Regions from separate parts of the Clostridium sp. TJA032 genome, predicted to be linked through region 1. Evidence: predicted binding sites of a transcription regulator. Region 1 holds the regulator's gene; the other holds the start of a gene.
The links. The regulator NrdR, encoded in region 1, represses ribonucleotide reductase genes. The targets are predictions, from matches to a motif close to CACNANATNTNGTG.
Positions count from the first base shown of each region.

Region 1 (12,617 bases):
ATAAAATTCAAATCGGGGATAAACTTACAAAGGGACTAGGTGCAGGAGCAAATCCAGAAATAGGGAAAAAAGCTGCTGAAGAAAGTAGAGATGAAATAACAGAGGCTATATCAGGAGCTGATATGGTATTTATAACTGCTGGAATGGGCGGTGGTACTGGTACAGGAGCAGCACCAGTAGTTGCTGAGATAGCTAAGTCTATGGGAATATTAACAGTAGGTATAGTTACTAAACCTTTCCCATTTGAGGGTAGAAGAAGAATGACTCATGCAGAGATGGGAATTGCAAATTTAAAAGAAAAGGTTGATACATTAGTTACTATACCAAATGAAAGACTTTTATCAATGGTAGATAAGAAAACTACTTTGTTAGAATCTTTTAAGAAAGCTGATGATGTTTTAAGACAAGGTGTACAAGGTATATCAGACCTTATAACTAATCCTGGATTAATAAACTTAGACTTTGCAGATGTTAGAGCCGTTATGTTAGACAAAGGTTTAGCTCATATGGGAGTTGGATATGGTAAAGGTGAAACAAGAGCACAAGATGCTGCAAGAGAAGCTATATCATCTCCATTATTAGAAACTTCAATAGTTGGAGCTACTGGAGTTTTATTAAACGTAACTGGAGATTCTGAATTAGGATTACTAGAGATAAATGAAGCGGCAGAAATAGTACAAGAAGCTGCAGATCCAGATGCTAACATAATATTTGGTACAGTTATTGATGAGTCTTTAAAAGATGAAATAAGAATAACTGTTATAGCAACTGGTTTTGAAAAAGAACGTCAAAGAATGGGTATGGGAGCTCAAGGAGTTTCTAATTCTACAGAGAGTAAGCCTCAAAGAGAAATTGTAACTGAAAGGGTAGAAGAGAGAGTAATAGAAAAAGAAGTTGCTCCATCTTCACAACCTAAAGAAGAAGATAGATATAGTGATGATTTAGAAATACCAATGTTCTTAAGAAGAGGAAGAAGATAATATTTTTAAATCCAAAAAGCACTTATAGTAAAATTACTATAAGTGCTTTTATTTTTTATATTTATATAGATTAATTTTTATAAATTTAATTTTAAAAAGAAAATTTTTTTTAAATAAAATAGATAAAGAGTGAACTTATATTTAATGAATACATTTTCATTACAACAATAGACATGAAAAAAATAATTGTAATATTAAAAAAAATATATATAGTAGAAAATTGTAGAAATATTAAAAAAAAGCACGAGAGAAAATATGCATATGCAATATATAATGACAAAATTTTAGAGAGATAAGCTTTATAATTATAAGTAGGAGTGAGTTTAGTTATGACTGTATATGTTGATATTGTTATATTAGAAAATTTTTTAATTAACTTTTTTCTATTATATTTAACTTTACAAACTTTAAAAGATAAAATAGTTTACAGGAAAATAATATTAGCAGCGTTTTTAGGAGCTATTTATACTGTATTTGTTTTTATACCAAGTTTAAATATACTTACAAGTCTTCCTTTAAAAATGCTTTTTTCTTTAATTATGGTTACCATAATTTTGGAAAAAAGAAATTTAAAGACAATAATAAAAAGATATATAACTTTTTTACTTATAACCTTTGCTTTTTGTGGAGTATGCTTTATGTTCGCATTAATGGAAAATAAGTATGAGATTTCTAAATCTTTTTTTATTTTAGATTATTCAACTAAATCAATTATATTTTCAGTTATTATAAGTTATATATTATTTAGTGTAGTTATGAATTACTTTAAAAATAGAGCAATTATAAATAATTTTATATACGATTTAAGTATAAATGTAAATTCTGAAGTTGTTAATATTAAGGCCTTTTTAGATACAGGCAATGGTCTTGTAGAACCTGCAACATTATTACCTGTGATAATAGTCGAAAGAGAAATATTTAAAGAAATAAACCTAAAAGGAAGAGATAAATTTAAAATACCATATAAAGTTATAGATGGAAGTTCTGGATATATGCAAGGGGTTAAATTTGATGATATAAAGCTTTGTGATATTGATGGAAAAGTTATTACAAGAGATGCTGTTTTATGTTTTTGTGATAATAAGTTAAGCAAAGAGGGAGAGTATGAAGCTTTATTATCTAGAGGAATTATATAGGGGTGTGATTAGGTTATGTTAAATATAAGACTTTTACTAAATAAGTTATTTACTAAATTAGATATTATGGTAGAGCCTATTTATTATGTAGGTGGAAATGATGTACTTCCAGCTCCTCTTAGTAAAGAAGAGGAAGAAGAATTAGTTAGTAAGCTAGGGGATAAGGATGAAGCAATTAGAAGTATTTTAATTGAAAGAAATTTAAGACTAGTTGTTTATATTGCTAGAAAGTTTGAAAATACAGGAGTAGGTGTTGAAGATTTAATTTCTGTAGGAACAATTGGACTTATAAAGGCTGTAAATACCTTTAATCCTGAAAAGAAAATAAAACTTGCAACATATGCATCAAGATGTATAGAAAATGAAATTCTTATGTATTTAAGAAGAAACAGTAAGGTTAAAGCAGAGGTTTCTTTTTATGAGCCATTAAATATAGATTGGGATGGAAATGAACTTTTACTTTCAGATATATTAGGGACAGAGGAAGATACTGTTTATAATTTAATAGAAGATGAAGTTGATAAAGAATTACTTTTTACAGCTATGAAAAATCTTTCAAATAGGGAAAAGGAAATTGTTGAATTAAGATTTGGACTATGTGGATATAAAGAAAAAACTCAAAAAGAAGTTGCTGATATGCTAGGAATTTCTCAATCTTATATCTCAAGATTAGAGAAAAAAATAATAAAAAGGTTAAAGAAAGAAATTAACAAGATGATTTAATAGTATAAAATTAACCTCTAAAGGTAATAATTAAAATGCGGAAGGGAATTACTTCAAAGGGGTTGATTTCAATTATGATGATAAATAAAGTAGAAATATGTGGAGTCAATACGGCTAAATTACCAGTTTTAAAAGAAAAAGAAATGAAAGAATTATTACTACAAATGCAAAAAGGCGATAAAGGTGCTAGAGAGAAATTTATTAAGGGGAATCTGAGACTAGTACTTAGCGTAATTCAAAGATTTAATAATAGAGGCGAAAATGTAGATGATTTGTTTCAAGTTGGTTGTATAGGCCTTATGAAATCTATAGATAACTTTGATTTATCACAAAATGTTAAATTTTCAACTTATGCTGTTCCTATGATAATAGGGGAAATAAGAAGGTATTTAAGAGATAACAATACCATAAGAGTAAGTAGGTCATTAAGAGATATAGCTTATAAAGCTTTGCTTGTAAGGGATAAGCTAGTAAATGAAAATAATAAAGAGCCTACTGTATCTCAAATAGCAAAGGAGCTTAAAATTCCTAGGGAGGATGTTGTTTTTGCTTTAGATGCAATTCAAGATCCTGTTTCATTGTTTGAACCTATTTATCATGATGGTGGTGACGCTATATATGTAATGGATCAAATAAGTGATTCAAAAAATCAAGATGACAGTTGGCTTGAGAATATATCTATAAAAGAAGCCATGAAAAAGTTAAATGATAGAGAAAAACTTATATTAAATTTAAGGTTTTTTAATGGAAGAACTCAAATGGAAGTAGCAGAAGAGATTGGAATATCTCAAGCACAAGTTTCAAGGTTGGAAAAAATAGCATTAAAGCATATGAGGAAGTATGTATAGAGCTCAAAGTTTTGAGCTCTATTTTTTATTTTAAAGAAATTTTATGTTTATTAATTAATAAAAGTAAATTTAAAACATATAAATTAATTATAGGAATTAATTTTTAGGAGGAGTTTTTAATGGAAGAAAATTTATTTTCATTGAATAATTTAAGAGCTATGGAAGTTATAGATTTAAGTGAAGGAAAGAAATTAGGTTTAATATCAGATATTAAAATAGATTGTGATGATAGTAGAATATTATCCATTATAATTCCAGGAGAAAAAACATCTTTTTTTAGCAAGTCAGAGGATATAGAAATAGAATGGTCTGATGTTTATAAGGTTGGAGTTGATGTTATACTTATAGATTCAAAAGGGAAAAATATACTAGATGTTCAAAAATATATATAGAAATTAGAATAAAAAGAGGGTATAATATTATTACAACTTAGAGAAAGGCGTGGATTTTAAAATGAGATGTCCTTACTGTTCTTATGAAGAAAGTAAAGTTGTGGATTCTAGATCTGCAGAAGATTACAATGCAATTAGAAGAAGAAGAGAATGTTTAAAATGTTCTAAAAGATACACAACTTATGAAAAGGTAGAAGATATTCCTATTCTTGTTATAAAAAAAGATTTAAGTAGAGAGAGTTTTAATAAAGAAAAAATTATAAGTGGGTTAATAAAAGCCTGTCAAAAAAGGCCAGTTTCTAGAGCTCAAATAGAAGAAATTGCATTAGATATTGAGCGAAACATAAGTAATAAAATGATGGTAGAAATAAAGTCTAATTACATAGGTGAAATGATAATGGAGAGGCTTAAGGAAATAGACGAAGTTTCATATGTAAGATTTGCTTCTGTATATAGACAATTTAAAGATATTAATACCTTTATGGAAGAAATAAAAAGTTTAATGAAATAATTTAAGGGCTACTTTAAAGAAAATTCTTTAAAGTAGCCCTTTGTTTAAATAATTTAACTTGCTTTTAATTTAATAAATATTATAAATGTGATAATATGGTAAAATAAACTTTGATATAATTTTGTTGAGGTGAAAATATGAAAAGAGAATTAATTGGTAATAAAGAATTTATATTTTTTAAGGATGGAGATATAGAAGTTAGATTTTCTACTGCTTTAAATAATATTAATTATAAAAAAGAAGATAAAGAAGGGAAAAAGAATTTAGAAGATTTAAAGGATATATTTAATGTAAAGAAGGTTGTTTACGTAAATCAAATTCATAGTGATAAGTTTATAGATGCAACTTTAAAAGATTTTAAAGGTGATGTAGATTGTGATGCTATTGTTACAAAGGAAAAAAATACTATTATAGGGGTGTTTACAGCAGATTGTCTTCCTTTAATAGCCTATGATAAAGAAAAAAATGTTATAGCAGCTATTCATAGTGGATGGAAGGGAACTTATAATGAAATAGCTAAAAAAACTTGTGAATATATGAAAGAAGAGTATGAATGTAATAATATTAAACTTTTAATAGGACCCCATGTAATGGAATGTTGTTATGAGGTAAGTCTTGAATTAGCAGATAAGTTTAGAGAAAAATTTGGAGAAGAGGTAGCTTTAAATAGAAAATTAAATCTTAAAAAGTGTATAGAAGTTCAATTGGAAGGATTTGTAAAAAAGAGTAATATAAATTCCTTAGATATATGTACTTATTGCGATAAGAATTTTAAAATGCATAGCTATAGAGAAAAGAATGAACAAGCAGGAAGATTATTTTCTTTCTTATTTATAAAGTAAGGTGGTTCTTTAGATGAAAAAAAGAATTATTATTTTTACTACTTTAATCATAACTTTCTTTTTAGCTGTAATGACCTCAGTTTATTTAGTAATTTCTAATCATAAGTATTTAGAAGGTTCTAAAAATATTTTAAATGAATATAACAATGTTATTGCACTTTTACTTGAGAATAATAATAAAAACATTAAAAGTGAATTGCAACAGATAGCTTCAAATAGTGATATGAAAAATATAAGAATCACTTATATAAGTAAAGAGGGAAAGGTTATTTTTGATACTTATAAGAAAGGTAGTCCTAAAGATGATAATTATTTAAAAAAGAAAGAAATAGAAGAAGCTATGAAAAGTGGTTCTGGAAGTAGTGTAAGATATAGTGATGACCTTCATCAAAATATGATATATAGTGCATTACGATTAAGAGATGGTTCTATTGTTAGAACTTCAATAGCTGTTAAAAATGCCAAAATATTAGATGGAGTAAATAGTAATTATTTATTAATTGGGGTTATTTTATCTTTAATTGTATCTTTACTTTTAACAGTAAAAATAACTAACATAATTTTAAATCCTTTAAAGGAATTAGAAAAGTTAACTTCAACTATTGCAAGTGGCAATTTTCATAAAAGAGTAAAAATAAATTCAAAGGATGATGAAATTCAAAGTTTATGTAAAAGTTTCAATCATATGGCTGAAGAATTAGAAATAACTATAGAAAGATATAAAAGTAAGCAAAATGGATTAGAGGCAATATTAAAAAGTATGGGAAGTGGAGTTATAGCCTTTGATAGAGAAATGAATGTTTTAATGATAAATCCTTATGCTAAAAAAATCTTTGGTATAAGTGGAGAAATCATTGGAAATAAATTATTAGATTATATAAAAGATGAGGAAGTTTTAAAAGCTTTTTTTAGTGATAAAGATAGAGTTGAAATTGAGATAAATTATAATAATGACTATAAAATATTAAAAATAAGAAAAGCAAGTATAATAAATGAGCCAGAAATAATAGGAACAGTAGTTGTTATACAAGATATTACAGACATTAAAAAGCTAGAAAATATGAGAAGTCAATTTGTGGCTAATATATCCCATGAACTTAAAACTCCTCTAACTTCCATTAAAGGTTTTGCAGAAACTTTAAGATATGTAGATGATGATGAAACTAGAAATAAATTTTTAAGTATAATAGATGAAGAATCTGATAGATTGGCAAGACTTTTAGAAGATATATTATGTCTTTATGAAATAGAACAAAAAAGAAGTACTGTTTTAGAAGAATTTAATGTAGATAATGAAGTCGAAAAAGTATATACTCTTTTAAATGACCAAGGAAAGAAAAAAGGAGTAGAAATATTTTTAGACACTAAAAGTAACTGTCTTCTTATGGGGGATAAGGATAAGTTTAAACAGATGCTTTTAAACCTTATAAGCAATTCAATTAAATATACAGAAAGTGGAGGACTTGTTAAGGTTAAAACATATAAAAAGGATATGGATTTAATTTTAATAGTTGAAGATAATGGAATTGGAATAAGCAAAGAAGATTTGCCTAGAATATTTGAAAGATTTTATAGGGTTGATAAGGCAAGAAGCAGAGAAAGTGGAGGAACAGGATTAGGCCTTGCTATAGTTAAGCATATAGTTAAACTTTTTGATGGAGAAATAAATGTAAAAAGTAAATTAGGCGTTGGAACTAAGATTATAATAAAGATACCTATAAATTTATAAAGCTTAAAATAAAGATAATTTGAAATTTAAAAGTAATTTCTAAAAATTTTAGAAATTACTTTTAATATTTAATAATTTTAGTTTAAAGCAATTTTAAAAGGTTAATAATTAATCTTATAATAAGCTATGATAAATACTATAAATATGTAGGAGCTTATTTAAGTTGACTACATTATTTAATTAAGGTAATATAACATAGATAGTACTAAAATAGGAGTGAAGCGTATGAAAAGTAGAATTGCTAAAGTCTTACCAGGAGGAATTGGTGAGGAGTTAGGTTTTGAAAAGGGAGATATACTATTAAGCATAAACGGTACTAAGGTTGAAGATATACTTGATTATAGATTTTTATTAGCAGATGAATATGTTGAAGTTGAATTATTAAAGACTAATAAAGAAGTTTGGGCTTTTGAGATAGAGAAAGAATATGGTGAAGATTTAGGGGTGGAATTTGAAGAAGCCATATTAGATAAAGCCAAAAGTTGTACAAATAAATGCATATTTTGCTTCATAGATCAATTACCAAAGGGAATGAGAAAAACTTTATATTTTAAAGATGATGATTCAAGACTTTCTTTTTTACAAGGTAACTTCGTTACTTTAACAAATATGAAAGATGAAGATATTGATAGAATTATAAAATATAGAATAAGTCCTATTAATGTATCAGTACATACAACTAATCCAGAGCTTAGAAAAAAAATTCTAAACAATAGATTTGCAGGGAATGTATATGAAAGATTAGAAAAGTTAGCTAAGGCAGGAATAACTGTAAATGCTCAAATAGTTGTTATGCCAGGAATAAATAATGGGGATGAGTTAGTAAGAACTGTAGAAGACTTATACAAATTACGTCCTTCTATTGAAAATGTTGCTGCTGTTCCAATTGGAATAACAAAATTTAGAGAGGGTTTAGCAGACCTTGAAATATTTAATAAAGAAACTGCTAAAGAGGAGCTAGATAGAATTAGAGTTCTTCAAGAGAAATACATAAAAGAAACAGGAAGTCCTTTTATAAGATTATCAGATGAATTTTACGTTATGGCTGGAGAAGATGTTCCAGGGGAAGAATTCTATGGCGGATATGAACAATTAGAAGATGGCGTAGGAATGATAAGACTTTTAAGAGAAACTATGGCTGTAGATATAAAAGATAAATTAACAAAAACAGGTAAAGGTAAATTTACTCTTATTACAGGAACTTCTGGTTTTAATGAACTAGATAAGGTTTGTTCTGATATAAGAGAAGAAAATAATAATATAGATATTAAATGTAAGGTTATTTTAAATGATTTCTTTGGGCATACAATAACAGTTGCAGGACTTTTAACAGGGCAAGATGTTATTGCACAACTTAAGGATAATATAGATAGCGAATATTTAATTATGGCAGATAACATGTTTAGAAAAGGTTACGAGCCAGGAGACATAACAAAAAGAATAATGTTAGATGATTTGACAGCAAAGGATATTGAAGAGAGGTTGGGAGTTAAGGTTATAGTTTGTAGTTATACAGGAGAAGACCTAATAGACTTAATTAATGAACATTGTGAGGAGGAATAATAATGAGTAAACCAATAGTTGCTATGGTTGGAAGACCTAATGTAGGTAAGTCGACACTTTTTAATAAGTTAGCAGGAAAAAGAATTTCAATAGTACAAGATACGCCAGGGGTTACAAGAGATAGAGTATATGCAGAATCAGAATGGTTAAACAGAAAATTTACTATGATAGATACAGGTGGAATAGAACCTGAAAGTAGTGATGTAATTGTTAAGCAAATGAGAAGACAAGCGCAAATCGCTATAGAAATGGCTGATGTAATAATTTTTGTTGTAGATGGTAAGGAAGGGCTTACTGCAGCAGACCAAGAGGTTGCACAAATGCTTAGAAAAAGTAAAAAGCCTGTGGTTTTAGTAGTCAACAAAATAGATAGATTAGCTTTAGAAGAAAATAGTTATGAATTTTATAATTTAGGAATTGGAGACCCTATAACAATTTCAGCTTCACAAGGCTTAGGACTTGGAGATATGCTAGATGAAGTTGTTAAGTACTTTAATGACCCTTCAGAAGATGAAGAGGATGATGAATATATAAGAATAGCTATGATAGGTAAGCCAAATGTAGGTAAATCATCACTTATAAATAGATTATTAGGTGAAGAAAGAGTTATAGTAAGTAATATTCCAGGAACAACTAGAGATTCAATAGATAGTTATTTAGAAACAGAAGAAGGAAAATTTATTTTAGTTGATACTGCTGGTTTAAGAAGAAAAAGTAAAGTAAAAGAAGAAATAGAGAGATATAGCGTAATTAGAACTTATGCAGCTATAGAAAAGGCTGATGTTGCTATACTTGTAATAGATGCAGAACAAGGAATAAGTGAGCAAGATGAAAAAATAATAGGATATGCTCATGAAATGAATAAAGCTATTATGGTAGTTGTAAACAAATGGGACCTTATTGAAAAAGATGATAAAACTTTAAATAACTATCAAAAGGATTTACAACAAAAACTTAAGTTTATGCCATATGCTAAATATTTATTTATATCAGCCTTAACAGGACAAAGAGTTCACAAGATATTATCAACAGCTAAATATTGTTATGATAACTACTCAAAGAGAGTTTCAACAGGATTATTAAATGATGTTATAAGTAGAGCTGTTTTAATGAAAGAACCACCAGTTGTAGCTTTAAGAAGATTAAAAATATATTATGCAACACAAGTAGCTACAAAACCACCTAAATTTGTTTTCTTTGTAAATGATCCTAATTTACTACATTTTTCTTATGGTAGATATTTAGAGAATCAATTAAGAGAAAGTTTTGATTTTGATGGAACTGGTATAGAAATAGAGTATAGAGCTAGGAAGGAGTAATTTTATGAGTAAAGTGGCTTTTTTAGGAGCAGGAAGTTTTGGTACTTCCTTAGGAATATTATTAGGAAATAAAGGTATTACGGTATCCTTGTGGGATAGAGATGAAAATGTAATAAATGATATTAACGTAAACAGAAGAAATGATAAGTATATAAAAGATTTAAATATTCCTACTAAGGTCACGGCTTATAAAGACTTAGATGAAGCTTTAGAGGGAGCAGATTATGTAGTTCTTGCAGTACCTTCTCATGTTATAAGAACAGCTTGTAAGAATATAAAGGGTAAAATATCAGAAGATGTTATTCTTATTAACATAGCTAAGGGGATAGAAGAAGGAACTAATTTAAGATTATCTCAAGTTATAAATGAGGAGCTTCCAAATAACAAGGTAGTAGTTTTATCTGGGCCAAGTCATGCTGAAGAGGTTTCAAAGGGAATCCCTACAACCTTAGTTGCAAGTTCACAATCTATGGAATGTGCAGAAAAAGTTCAAGATTTATTTATGGATAAAAATTTCAGAATATACACAAATGATGATATTGTAGGAGTTGAAATTGGTGGTGCCGTTAAAAACATCATAGCTTTAGCAGCTGGTGTTTGTGATGGTATAGGATATGGAGACAATTCTAAGGCTGCTTTAATGACTAGAGGAATGGCTGAGATAGCTAGAATAGGAGTTAAAATGGGTGGAAAGGCTGAAACTTTCTTTGGACTAACTGGTATGGGAGATTTAATAGTTACTTGTACTAGTATGCATTCAAGAAATAGAAGAGCTGGAATACTTATAGGCCAAGGTAAAACTGCAGAAGAGGCTATTGAAGAAGTAGGTATGGTTGTTGAAGGAATAAAAGCTTGTAAGGCTTTCTATGAATTAAAAGAAAAAGAAGGTGTTACTATGCCTATAACTGATATAGCATATAAAGTTCTATTTAAAGGGGCAAAGGCTAAGGATGCTGTAAGCTTATTAATGGAAAGAGATAAGAAAAAAGAAGAAATTTAAAGTTTTTAAGAGGTAGAAAATTCTACCTCTTTTTATTTTATAAAATAAAAATATATTTTAATTATTTGGAATTTATAGAGGGGTTCTTGAATAAATAATATTAATACATAATATTAGAAAAATAAATTAAGTCTTTAAATAAATTGGTCTTAATTTTAAGGAGAAAATATATTTTTATAAACAGTATACTTTTTCTAGATTTCTAATATATATATATTGTTAATAATATTTGTAGGAGGGTGTATCTTGGAAGATTTCAATATATACAAAGATATAGCAGAGAGGACACAAGGAGATATTTATGTTGGAGTTGTGGGTCCTGTAAGAACAGGTAAATCTACCTTTATAAAAAGATTTATGGATTTAATGGTAATACCTAAAATTGATAACGCTTATAAAAAAGAGAGGGCAAAGGATGAACTGCCACAAAGTGGTTCAGGAAAAACTATTCATACAACAGAGCCTAAATTTGTACCTAATGAAGCTGTTGAAATTTCTTTAGGAGATGGTATTAAATTTAAGGTTAGAATGGTTGATTGTGTTGGATATATTGTAAAGGGTGCTAATGGATATTTTTATGAAGGAGAAAGTAAAAAAGTAAACACTCCTTGGTTTGATTATGAAATTCCTTTTGAAGATGCAGCTGAAATAGGAACTAGAAAAGTTATAACTGACCATTCAACAATAGGATTAGTAGTTACAACAGATGGTACTATAACAGGTATAGACAGAGAAGACTATCTAGATGCAGAAGAGAGAGTTATTGCAGAGTTAAAATCTATAGATAAACCTTTTATATTAGTACTTAATTCCTTAGAGCCAAAGGCTGAGGAAACTTTAGATTTAAAAAAAGAGTTAGAAATCAGATATGGAGTTCCAGTTCAAATTATGGATGTAGCTAATATGAATGAAGAGGACATAAATGATTTATTTACAAAAGTACTTAAAGAATTCCCAGTTAAGGAAATCAATATAGACATGCCTTCATGGATTGAAAAACTAGAACCTTCTCATTGGTTAAAGGCTAATTTTATAGACATAGTTAAAGATATGTGTAAAAACATAGAAAAAATTAGAGATGTTAAAGCTCTACTTAGTACTTATGGAGAAGATTTCTTAGGAAATGCTAACATAAGCGAAATGAACTTAGGTGATGGAACAGTAAGAGTTGAGATGACACCTAAAAATGGCATATTCTATAAGATAATAAGTGAAATGTGCAATGAGGAATTAAAGGATGAAAGTGATTTAATAGCTTTAATTAAAGAGTTGCATAAAGCAAAATCTGAATATGATAAGGTAGCAGAGGCTATAACTAGTGTAAAAGAAACTGGATATGGTTTAGTAGCACCACAGTTATCAGAAATGAAATTTGAAAAACCTGATATAGGAAGACAAGGTTCTAAATATGTTGTTAAGCTTAAAGCAAGTGCACCAAGCTTACATTTAATAAAAGCTGATATACAAACAGAGATTTGCCCTATAATGGGAACTGAGAAGGAAACACAAGAAGTGTTTAAAACATTACTTGAACAATTTGAAAGTGACCCTGAAAAGTTATGGCAAAGTAATAT
Region 1 is NZ_JBZEFB010000001.1:1,062,889-1,075,505, reverse strand. Features, by position in the region: gene ftsZ (cell division protein FtsZ) at 1-980, shown strand, start outside; gene spoIIGA (sigma-E processing peptidase SpoIIGA) at 1,310-2,116, shown strand; gene sigE (RNA polymerase sporulation sigma factor SigE) at 2,132-2,839, shown strand; gene sigG (RNA polymerase sporulation sigma factor SigG) at 2,914-3,687, shown strand; gene AC4FRL_RS04910 (YlmC/YmxH family sporulation protein) at 3,807-4,079, shown strand; gene nrdR (transcriptional regulator NrdR) at 4,141-4,590, shown strand; gene pgeF (peptidoglycan editing factor PgeF) at 4,728-5,432, shown strand; gene AC4FRL_RS04895 (HAMP domain-containing sensor histidine kinase) at 5,446-7,161, shown strand; gene AC4FRL_RS04890 (DUF512 domain-containing protein) at 7,387-8,724, shown strand; gene der (ribosome biogenesis GTPase Der) at 8,727-10,043, shown strand; gene AC4FRL_RS04880 (NAD(P)H-dependent glycerol-3-phosphate dehydrogenase) at 10,048-11,043, shown strand; gene spoIVA (stage IV sporulation protein A) at 11,290-12,617, shown strand, end outside.

Region 2 (12,617 bases), on a different contig from region 1:
TTGTAAATTCAGAATTTGGAAAGGTAACTTATACTGAGGCAGTTAAATTACTTCAAGAATCAGGTAAAGAATTTGAATATCCAGTTGAATGGGGTATAGACCTTCAAACTGAACATGAAAGATATTTAACAGAACAAATCTTTAAAAAGCCTGTATTTGTAACTGATTATCCAAAAGACATTAAGGCTTTCTATATGAGATTAAATGAAGACGGAAAAACAGTTGCTGCTATGGATTGTCTAGTTCCTGGAATAGGAGAAATAATAGGTGGTAGCCAAAGAGAAGAAAGACTTGATGTATTAAAAGCTAGAATGGCTGAATTAAATCTAAATGAAGAAGATTACTGGTGGTATTTAGAACTTAGAAAATACGGTGGAACAATTCACTCAGGATTCGGTTTAGGTTTTGAAAGATTAATAATGTATATAACTGGAATGGCTAATATAAGAGATGTAATACCATTCCCAAGAACTACTGGTACTGCAGAATTTTAATAAAAAAAGAAGTGGATTAATTCCACTTCTTTTTTATTAAACAAAGTTAAATTTAAAGAACTTTAAATTTATATAGTTTTAAAATGATTATTTACATCTTCTATTAACTAATTCATATAATGTTCTAACACCAGCACCTGTACCACCAACTACACAATAATCTGTATTTTTCTCAGTAAAGGCAGGACCAGCTATATCTAAATGTAACCATGGTTTATTTTGAACAAATTCTCCAACAAATAAACCAGCAGTTATTGCTCCTGCGTATCTTCCACCAAGATTTTTTAAATCTGCTATGTCAGACTTTATAAGCTCTTTATAATCTTCAAAGTTTGGCATTTGCCATACCTTTTCTCCTGTATCCTTAGCAGCTTCTTTTAATTCATTATAAAATTCATCTTTATTAGTTATAACAGCTGTTACATCTTCTCCTAAAGAAACTACAGCAGCACCTGTTAAAGTAGCCACATCTATTACTTCAGTAGCATTCTCTTTTTCTATTGCATAAGTTACTGCATCTATTAAAGTAAGTCTTCCCTCTGCATCTGTATTTAAAACTTCTATAGTTTTTCCAGCCATAGAACCTATAATGTCACCTGGCTTATATGCATGACCTGAAATTAAGTTCTCACAAGCAGCAACTATAGCTATAACATTTGCCTTTAATTTTTTCTTAGCTATAGCACTTATTGCACCAATGACTGCTGCTGCACCACCCATATCAGATTTCATTGTAACCATACCATCTGTTGGTTTTAAAGAATATCCACCTGAATCATAAGTTAAGCCCTTTCCAACTAAAGCTAATCTCTTATCCATATTTTCTGTATCACCAAAATATCTCATAACTATAAGTCTAGGTAAATTATCTGAACCTTTTCCTACAGATAAGAAAGCTTCCATTTTAAGTTCTTCTATTTCCTTCATTTTAAAAACTTCAACTTCAAAGCCATATTTTTCTCCTAGAGTTTTAACTTCCTTAGCTAAAGTTTTTGGATAAATTTTATTAGATGGTTCATTTACTAAATCTCTTGCTAAAGAAGTGGTTTCTGAAAGTAAGATTGCCTCATCAATAACTTTTTCACAAAACTCTACTTCATCTTTCTTTATGTTATGTCCTCCTATATGAATTGTAACTTCATAATCTTCTTTTTTATCACTCTTATATTTATCAAAGGAATATGCACCTAAATTTAATCCTTCAACCATAGCCTTTAATGTATTTTCTAATCCTATGCTTTCTGGAAATTCAACTCTTATAAAAACACTTTTGCTTTTTAATCTTTTTATTTCCTTTGAAGCTTTTCCAAAAGCTCTTCTAATTTTTTCTTTGCTTATTTCCTCTTCTTTTCCAAGACCTAATAAAATAACATCTTGTAATTCACCATCAGCAGTTGTAGTTATATTAAATATCTCTCCATAAGCACCTTTAAATTGTCCTTTTTTATTTAAAAGCTCTACTCTTTTACTTACTTCTTCATTAGTTATATTAGTTTTTCCTTCAAAATAAGGTATTACTAATGCTTCTACATCTATACACTTACACTTTAATTTTTTAACTAAATATTTATACATTATTATCCACCTCTCTTAAAATTATTAATACTTATAATTTATAATCTACATTTAATATATACCTAATTAAAACTAAAATATGTGACTTAAATTACTAAAATAATAAAAAAAGCTTAACTAAAAAGTTAAGCTTATGCTAATCCTATGATAGATAATATACGTTCTCTAACTTTATTTCTATCACTATTTATTTTGTTTAAAAAAGAAATACGTTCTCTCTTACTATAAAAAGCCTCTTTTGGAATTGAAATATAATCAATTGAGGATATAAAAAAGTATATGTTTCCTTTAAAAGAAAATACCTCCCTTATTATCTTCCAAGGATATATTCTCTCTACCTTTCCTTCATTATATTGAATTCTTATCCCATCACTTAAAACTTCAATTTTACAATTTCCAAACATGTCCCTTTTTTCTAAGAATTCAACTTTCTCTTGTATATTATGTTCCATTATTTTTTTATTTTTAACATTGCATATAATTGAAAAAACTAGCCAAATCATTAAAGTTATAATATAAAAGCTGTTATTTAAATTATCGCTTGCCTTAATAAAAACCATAGACATTAATAATACAAATATTGCACCTATGATTTCAAAGAAAATCCAAAAGAAAAATTCTCTAATTATAAAATCTTTTCTACAACTTACAAATTCATTTTTATTTAAAATAAATTCTAACATATTCGCTTTCTACTCCCCTTAAGCATTTAATATCAACTATTTCCAAAATTTATATAAATAATTTTACCACAGCTTTTTTAGATAAACTATTATGAACATATTACAATTAAATTTATTAAAAGTCCAATTCTATAACTTTTCCTTCCTTTAGACTTTCTTTAACATCTATTATTCTTTGATTTGAAGAACCTCTAAATTTAAGCCCTTCCTCTTTTTTATTTATGTCAAACTTTCCATCAACTAAAACATCAATATTTTCTAAGTACTCTCTCCACTTGTTAATATCATTAGCGTTTTCTAATAAATATTCAAATCTATATCCTGTATAACTCCAAATATTTAATCCTAATTTTCTTGCTGCCTTAGCAATATAAATAAATTTACTAGCTTGTTCTAAAGGGTCTCCTCCACTAAAAGTTACTCCTTCTATAAATGGATTTTTAGATAAATCTTCTATTAAATAATCCATATCCTTTTCTTCCCCACCATTAAAGTCATGAGTATCTGGATTAAAACATCCCTTACAATTATGTTTACATCCTTGTGAGAAAAAAACTCTTCTTATACCTGGTCCATTTACTAAACTTTCATAAGCTATACCTGATAATCTAATAGTATTACTCATAAAAATACCTCCTATTTATGTATATGATTATTTTTTTTAATTTATTTGTTTAAAAATGTTAACTATTGTTAATCCTTAAAATAAGTAATAATTAGGGGGTACAAAATGACTAATAAAAACTTATTTTTAGAAATAGAAAAACATTTATTAGAGGATAAAAATCCATCAAAATTTTTAGAACAAATTAAAAATGAAGAATCTTTTAAAAATTCTTCCTTTAATATTTTCAACCAAATTAATGAGGAAAATCAAATCGAAAAACTTAACCCTTGGTCCCATACATTAAATGTAGTGGATATTGCTACAAAATTCAAAGCTTTATCTAGTAACCCTAAAGCTTTTATGTTAGCTGCATTTTTTCACAATATTGGTAAATCAAAAACATTAAACTCAATACACCCTAAAATAGGTGGAGAAATTACAAGAAGAATACTTAGAGAATACATAAATGATAGTTATTTAACTAATGAAATAATATCTTTAGTAAAGCACCAAAATGCACCTTTATTTATAGTTAATAGAATTTCCTATAGCATAATAGATTTAATTGATACTACTAACATTTTTGATGTAGCTTTATTATCTTTTTGCATAAGCTTAGGAAGCGAAGATTTTAAAAAAGAAAATTATGATAAATTCCTTTTAAATAGTAATAAATTTCTTAGTATAATGTCAAAAAAGACAAACTTAACCTCTGATAAAATAGTTATTTAAAATAAAAAATCTATATTAATAGAACATATTCTATTAATATAGATTTTTGTATTTACACAGTTATCAAGGAATTTTTCTCTTCATTTTCTATATCACCAATAACATTTTTTATCCATTTTCCTGATTTTAATCTTGCTAATTCAAATATAATTTTTAAAAATTCTTCTGTACAAATTAAGAAGTAAACTCCATAAACAGGTAATGAGAAAACAGTAGCGCCTAAAAATGCTATAGGAACAGCATATAACCAAATGGTACCACATTGAACTAACATAGAATATGTAGTATCTCCACCACCTCTAAATACTCCAACTATCATAACCATATTAAAGGCTCTTATAGTAAAGAATATTGCTATTACTCTTAAAACTTTAACAGTATCTAAATAAGTTTCACTACTAACATTAAAAGGAGTTAAAACTAAAGGTGCTGTTATATATATAATAACTCCTAATATAAATCCTATTAATACGGAAATAACTGCAATATCCTTTGCATATAATTTTGCAGTTTTCTCCTCGTTAGAACCTATTTTGTTTCCTATCATAATAGAAGATGCAGTTGCTAAGCCTATCAAGAAAACCATAAACATATTATTTAAAGTTGTAGCAATTTGCATACTTGCCACAGCATTTGTCCCTATTCTTGCATAAGCTATAGAATATGCAGTCATTCCTAAAGACCATATTATTTCATTAGCAATTACTGACCATGAAGTCTTAAAATATATTTTTACAAAATTAAAATCAAAGGATGTAAGCTCTTTTAAATTAGATGCAACTTTATTATTTTTTAAGTATACAAATGAAATTATAAATATCATTTCTATAAGTCTTGCAATAGTTGTTGCAAAAGCAGCTCCTCCTACGCCCTTAGCTTCAAAACCTAAATTTCCAAAAATAAATACCCAATTTAAAAATGCATTTATTAAAACTCCTACTATACTTGCATACATTGGAACCTTTGGCTGTTCTGTACTTCTTAAAGCTGATGAATATGCTTGAGTAAAATTTGTAAATATACAACTTATAGCAACAACTTTTAAATAATTAGAGCCCAATTCTATAACATTTATATCATTAGATAAAATTTTCATTATCTCATAAGAAAAAATTCCTGCACCTAAAGCAAAAATACTTGATACTATAAATCCTATTGATATATCTAACCCTAAAACTTTTTTGATATTTTTCACATCTTTTTTACCCCAAAATTGAGACATAAAAACACTAGCACCTGCATTTATTCCCATTATACATAAAGTAAAAATAAATACATATTGATTAGCAAGTCCTACTGAAGCTATAGATTCTTCTCCCAACTTTCCAACCATTAAATTATCTACTAAATTTAAAGATGAAGTTATAAAACTTTGAATAGTTATAGGAATAGCTAATTTAGTCATAGTCATTAAAAAATCTTTGTTTTTAAATGCTTTCATATAAATCTAAATCCCCCACTTCTTTATAAATAAAAAAATAAAAGCAAATGGGTAGTATTTAGCCGCCCATCTGCTTTTAAACCGTATTAATTTTCTAATAAATTTACTTATTAGTCAATAGTATTAAGCTCTTATTCATGCTTTTTTAAATTTTTCTACAGAAAAATTATAAAATTATCAAAAATATACTGGAATTTTAGATACATTCTATTGTATAATGTACATCCCACTAATTTTTTAGTGAGAGTACACCAATTACACTCAATAATACATTCAAGGAAATTTATCCACATAAATTTTTCTTGAAAAATATCCACAGTTGTTGAATAAAAAAAATAATCCACAGGCAAATAATTTTTTATTTCCTGTGGATTGTTTTTTTAATTTATATATGTTCTTAACTTTCTTTTTATATCCTCATTACAAAAAGAAGCCTCAATACTATTTAAATAAATTTTTTTATAATCTTCTAAGTTCATTTTAAAAGTTTTATGTAAATTATTATATTCTTCTAAAAGAGTAATGTCTGATACTGTTCTATTATCTGTGCTTAAATTAAGCTTTATATCATCTTTATGATAATTATAAAAAGGATGTTGTGAATAACTTTCAACTCCTTTTGTGTCAATATTGCTCTTTGGACACATCTCTAATACTATTCCTTTTTCTTTTACTAATTTATAAGCCTCTGCATCATTAAAAATAAATAAACCATGTCCTATTCTTTCTGCCTTTAAAATCTCAATAGCATCTCTTACATTTTTCCCAAAACCAGTTTCTCCTGCATGTATAGTAACTCTATATCCTAAACTTCTAGCAAAATTTATAGCCTTCTCATAAGGCTTAACAAAATCTTCAATCTCACAACCTGCTAAATCTATAGCAACCACACCTTTATCTAAAAAATCTTTTCCTGCATTAATAACCTCATAAACACTATCAATAGAATGATGTCTTAAACAAGATAAAATTAAATTTCCCTTTATGTCATAAATTTCTTCTGCTTTTTTAATGCCTCTTAAAATACTCTCTATTACTTCTTTTTGACTTAATCCTTGCCTAATGTGAAGTAAAGGTGCAAATCTTATTTCTATATATTTTATATTTTCTTTACTAGCATCCTCCATAAGTTCAAAGGCAACTCTTTCTAAGTTTTTAGATTTTTGCAATATCTTTATGGGAATATCAAATTTTTTAAGATATTCAGCTAAAGAAGAGCATTCTTCATTAACAGATAAATATCCCTTAAAACTCTCATAATCATAACTTTCTAATTCAATTCCTTCTTCTTTCGCTAATGCAATGGCTGTATCTACTCTTATTGAACCATCTAAATGACAATGTAGTTCAATTTTTGGTAAATTAATTAAGTCCATTAATATATCCTCCCTTATTTCAACTTTATTTATAAAAAAAATTCTTGATTACGAAGAAAGCAAAAGCTCTCTTCGTAATCAAGAATTCTCGGTTCTTGGTAGAAACCTCTAAGCCCTATTCTTAGAGTTATACGAAGCAAAATTATTTTTTTATATTTTACCATATAAAAAATTATAGTCAATATAATTATTTTAATAAAATAAAAAATATGCAATATATTTATAATATATTGCATATTCTATATAAAACTTAAGTAGAATTTATAAGCTAAACACAATGATAAGCCTTTTTATTCCCTTCTAAATGAGAACGTCTTTCTTCTCTTTCCTCATATTTTCCAGGGCCAAATCTTTCATCAAGACTTAAATATCCTGTAACTCTTGATATTCCTTGTATATCTTGGCTTCCACAATTATTACACTTACATTCATTATTGTGAAGGTATGTTCCACAATTTTTACAATATCTTATATGAAAATTAATTCCCATATAACTTATATTAGTTTCTTTATAAGCATAGTTTATTATTTTCATTATAGTTTCTTCATTTGGACAATCATCAACTTCTATATAACTTATATGTCCACCATTACATAATTTATGATAAGGTGCTTCTATATCAATTTTATTTTTTATTGATATAGGACAATATACAGGAACATGATAACTATTTGTATAGTAATCTTTATCTGTTACACCGCTAATTATTCCAAAAGCTTTCTTATCTTGTTTTATAAATTTACCTGATAACCCTTCAGCTGGTGTTGCATAACAACTCCAATTTAGTTTAGTTTCATCAGTTAAAATGTCACAGTATTCTCTTATTCTTTCAACTATTTTTATTCCTAGCTCTCTTGAAAATTCATCTTCACCATGATGCTTTCCTGTTAATGCTATTAAAGTTTCTGCAAGACCTATAAATCCAATTCCCCAAGTACCTTGTTTTAAAATTGGTTCTATTGAATCATCTGGTCCTAAGTTTTCAGAACCTCTCATAAGCCCTTGCCCTGCAACAAAAGGTAAGTCTTTAACCTTTAAATTTTTAAGAACACCATATCTATGCATTAAAGATTCTTTAACTATTCTTAATCTATCATCTAATAATTCAAAAAATTTATCAATATCTCTCTTTGCTAATATTCCAAGTCTAGGAAGATTTATAGTAGTAGGAGCAATATTACCTCTACCCTTACAACCTGGCTCTCCATTAACATTTTTCATAAGATAAGTTCTACATCCCATAGTAGCTGGCATATAGCCTTTATCATAAAATTCTTTATTAAAGTCCGCATCGATATTCATGAAAGTTGGATTCATTCTTTTAGCTGCTACTCTACAAGCTAATTTATATAAATAAAAATATGGATCCTCTACTTCTCTATTTACACCTTCTTTTACTCTAAATATTATATTAGGGAAAATTGGTTGTTCTCCTTTACCTAATCCTTTTTCATATTCAAGTAAAAATATTTCACAAACTAAGGCAGCATCTTTATTATAAGGAATACCTAAGTTTAATGAACTAAAAGGAACCTGTGAACCTGCTCTTGAGTGCATAGTATTTAAATTATACACAACTCCTTGCATTGCTTGATGTATTCTCTCTCTTAACTTTTTCTCTACTAGTTCATCTAACTTAGAGCCTTCTAAACCTAAAGCTATATATTCTTCTTTTATTTCTTGTCTTGTAGGTTCTACAAAAACACTCATATCATTATCAAAGTCTGGATGTGATTGTCCTCCAAACATATCATTTTGAGTTGATTGTAATAAAATACATGATAATTCAGCTGCTGTTTCTATTCTTCTTGGTGCATTAATAGTTCCGTATCCTGTATTAAATCCACTTTGTAAAAGCTCTCCTGTTGGTATGTGTAAGCAATTAGTAGTTAAATTATAACTATCTAAATCATGATAATACACATCTCCATTTTCATGAGCCTTTGCTAATTCCTTAGGCATAGTAGCTAAGTTATACCATTTGTTAGACTCAGAAGCTATTCTTAAAAGTTTTGATGAGAAGTTATTTCCTACATTTGCATTATCTCTATCTGTTTCTACTCCGATTTTACTTATAGCTTTCATTAAATCTGATTTTATCTCTCTAACCTTGGTTCTTTCAGTTCTATATGCCTTATATGCTGTTGCTACTTGGTTAAAACCATTATCCACTAAAGCCTTTTCTACTAAAACTTGAATTTCCTCAACAGTTACCTTTGTCTTTCCTGACATCTCAATATAATTAATTACCTTTTGTATAGTATCTAAAACTTGGCTTTCCCTTACTGCAATACCAACCTCATTAGCTGCTCTCTTTATTGCATTTGCTATTTTATCCGCATTAAATCTTGATTCTCTACCGTCCCTTTTCACAACATGTAGCATTTTCAATTCCTCCACTCCACTATATCTTGTACTTGAACAATTATACTCTACTATTAATACTTATGCTAATTTCAAAAGATACTTATAACAAAAATAATACTTGTTATCTCCCTCTTTCCTTCTTTTTCTTAGCATATATTCATTTTTTCTTTAGTTGACATTAACAAAATGTTATTATTTTCATGCCCATAAGATGAATAATATTCCATATTATGTAACATAATAAATTTATGAAAAATAATGAAATGGAGGATTATACATGAAAAAGACCTTAATTATTGTATCAGAAATAATACTTAGTATAATTTTTGGTATAGTTTTTGGAAATTTAATTATGCCTACAAAAGTCTATAAAAATACAGAGGCTTTGAAAAATCTAAACCCAAAACTCTTAACAAATAAAAATTCTATTGAAGATATTAATTACGAAAACGAAGTATCTCTAAAAACATTTAACCCCTACACAGGAAATATCTTAAAAGAATCACAATTAAATGAAATACCCTTTATGTGTATAGTTGAAAATTCTAAAGAATCAAGACCTCAAAGTGGTTTATCTGAAGCAGATATTATATATGAAACAATGGCAGAAGCAGGAATACCTAGATTTTTAGCAATATTTTTTGAAAATTCTCCTAAAGTCATAGGTCCTGTAAGAAGTGTTAGACCTTATTTTTTAGAAATTGCTAAAGAATATAATCTTCCTTTTGCTCATTGTGGAGGTAGTTTTGAAGCATTAGATGAAATATCAAAAAACGAATCCTTAAATAGCATAAACGAAATCAAAAATGGCTCTGCTTTTTGGAGAGATAAAACTAGAAAAGCTCCCCATAACCTATACACTTCCTCTGATAACATAAGAAAATTTATTCTAAATAAAAACCTTAATTATTCCAAAGATAACTTATTAAAATTCAAAGATAATGCACTTTTAACTTCTTCTAAATACGCTTCTGAAATTATATTAAATTTAAGTGATTACTATAAAACCTCTTATAAATATGTAGATGGCTTTTACGAAAAATATATGGATGAAGAATTATCAATAGATAAAAATAACAATTCCCCACTAAAATTTAAAAATATTGTAATACAAATAACAGATATGTCTCTTCAAAAAGATAATATACATATAAATGTAAACTTAAATGGAAGTGGAAAGGGATATGTTATTTCTAATGGAAGAGTTGAAAATATAACTTGGGAGAAAAAATCTCCTGAAAGTAAAACCATATTAAAAAACCAAAATGGAGAAATAATTTATTTATCTAGAGGAAATACTATTTGGAATATTGTAGATAAAAATTCTAATATAATTTTTAAGTAAACCTAATATTAAGTTTATAAGTAAACCGTTTTCTTTAAAAACTCTTAATTTTTATATATTGTTAACAGATTGTTCTTTCTTTGTACTATTATCAATATTGATAATGATATCAGTATTGATATATAATGCAAATAAAGATAACTAATTTCTAGTTATATATATAAACATTTACTTATTAAGAATTAAGTATAAATAGATTGGGGGCATAATATAAATGCAAAAAATCGCTATAATAACTGACAGCTCTTGCGACTTAACTATAGATGAAATTACAAATTACAAATTAAATATATTACCATTAAAAATAATATATAAAGACAGAGAATATAACGATATTTTTGACATAAAACCAAATGATGTTTATGAAAATTTACACAAAGAAGTTCCAACAACTTCTCTTTGTAGTCCTGACTATGTAAATTCACTTTTAGATGAGCTAGAAAAAGAAGGTTATACTCATATAATAGGTATTTTTATTTCAAGTTCACTATCTGGTACCTTTAATGCAGCTAGACTTGTTATTGAAGAACGTAGTGCTTTTGAATCCTACTTATATGATAGTAAAATAATCGGTTATCCTTTAGGTTCAATAGTTATAAAAGCTTGTGAACTTCTTAATGAAGGTGCAACCTTCTATGACATTGTTGAAAATCTTAAGGAAATAAGAGAATCTACTACAGGATACTACACTCTTAGCACCTTAGAATATTTAAGAAGAGGTGGAAGAATTGGTAAAGTGGCTGGTACTGTTGGAGATTTGCTTAATTTAAAACCTATAATATCAGTAGATGAAGATGGGGCTTATGCTACTGTGGCTAAGGCAAGAGGTAGAAAGCAATCTCTAAAAAAACTTACAAGTATAATTTTAGAACATCTTGATAAAAGTAAATGTAGCGTAGCTATACTAAATGGTATGGCACAGGAAGAAGCTAAACAAATACTTGATTCTATTAGTTCACATCCTAACTTATTAAATGCGCAATTAAGAGATATAGGAGCAGCTATGGGAGTTCATGCTGGTCCTGGAATGGTTGGAGTTTCAATTCAAAAGGAAATTTAACTATGTATGATGATGAGTTTATTAAAGCTGAAGAAAAACGTCTTTATAATGAATATAAAAAACAAATTGCTAATTTAAAAAAAGTTCAAAAGGAAAAAGATGCTGTAGGACAAGTTTTCACCAAAGGTTTACTTCCTATATATGCTTTATATATTTTAAGCATTAATCCTACTAACGGAAATGATTTAGCTCAAAAAATTGGTGAACAAACTCACGGTCTTTGGTTTCCAAGTACAGGAGGAATTTATCCTTTACTAAAGAAATTAGAAAAGCAAGGTTTTATAAGAGGTTCATGGGATGACCCTGTAAAAAAAACACAAAAAGTTTATTCTTTGACAGAGGAAGGCTTTAAAGAGTTTGAAGAAAAAAAATATTTATTAAAACCTAAGATTAAAGAAGCTCTTGAGGTTTTTGAAATAATATATTCTCAACTCTATAATTAAAAAAGATTCTAAAGGATATTTTCCTTTAGAATCTTTTTTTAATATTATTCAACAGATATAGCTGCAACAGGACAACTTTCTTCTGCTTCTTTAGCAGCTTCTTTACTATTTTCAGGAACTTCATCAACAATTGCATGAGCCTTTCCGTCATCATCCATATCAAAAACTTCTGGTGCAATTGTTGGACATAATCCACATCCAATGCATGTATCTTTATCTACATTAGCTTTCATTATTTTTCCTCCTTAAAATTTGTATTAACAATATTATTATTCCCTAAAATTTAATTTATATTACAATATAAAATAAAAAAGAAGCAAAAGTTATTTCTTTTGCTTCTTTTATCTTATTAATATAAACCTTCAAAAATTAAAGAATATAATGGATTTTCAGCTACATATTCTTCTGCAGTACCATTTTCTAAGGCTTCTGTTAAATCTAAGTTTATTGGTAACTCTCCTATTAGAGGTAATCCTAAATACTCAGCATGCTC
Region 2 is NZ_JBZEFB010000004.1:50,457-63,073, forward strand. Features, by position in the region: gene asnS (asparagine--tRNA ligase) at 1-494, shown strand, start outside; gene AC4FRL_RS09675 (leucyl aminopeptidase) at 582-2,069, opposite strand; gene AC4FRL_RS09680 (YcxB family protein) at 2,201-2,752, opposite strand; gene nrdG (anaerobic ribonucleoside-triphosphate reductase activating protein) at 2,868-3,377, opposite strand; gene AC4FRL_RS09690 (HD domain-containing protein) at 3,483-4,091, shown strand; gene AC4FRL_RS09695 (MATE family efflux transporter) at 4,144-5,532, opposite strand; gene add (adenosine deaminase) at 5,913-6,908, opposite strand; purine riboswitch at 6,964-7,063, opposite strand; gene AC4FRL_RS09705 (anaerobic ribonucleoside triphosphate reductase) at 7,177-9,294, opposite strand; gene AC4FRL_RS09710 (DUF3048 domain-containing protein) at 9,554-10,621, shown strand; gene AC4FRL_RS09715 (DegV family protein) at 10,836-11,681, shown strand; gene AC4FRL_RS09720 (PadR family transcriptional regulator) at 11,684-12,124, shown strand; gene AC4FRL_RS09725 (ferredoxin) at 12,169-12,357, opposite strand; gene AC4FRL_RS09730 (Mrp/NBP35 family ATP-binding protein) at 12,474-12,617, opposite strand, start outside.
Region 2: a site for NrdR is predicted at 9,312-9,325, ahead of AC4FRL_RS09705 (anaerobic ribonucleoside triphosphate reductase). Genes of this name have one in related genera too.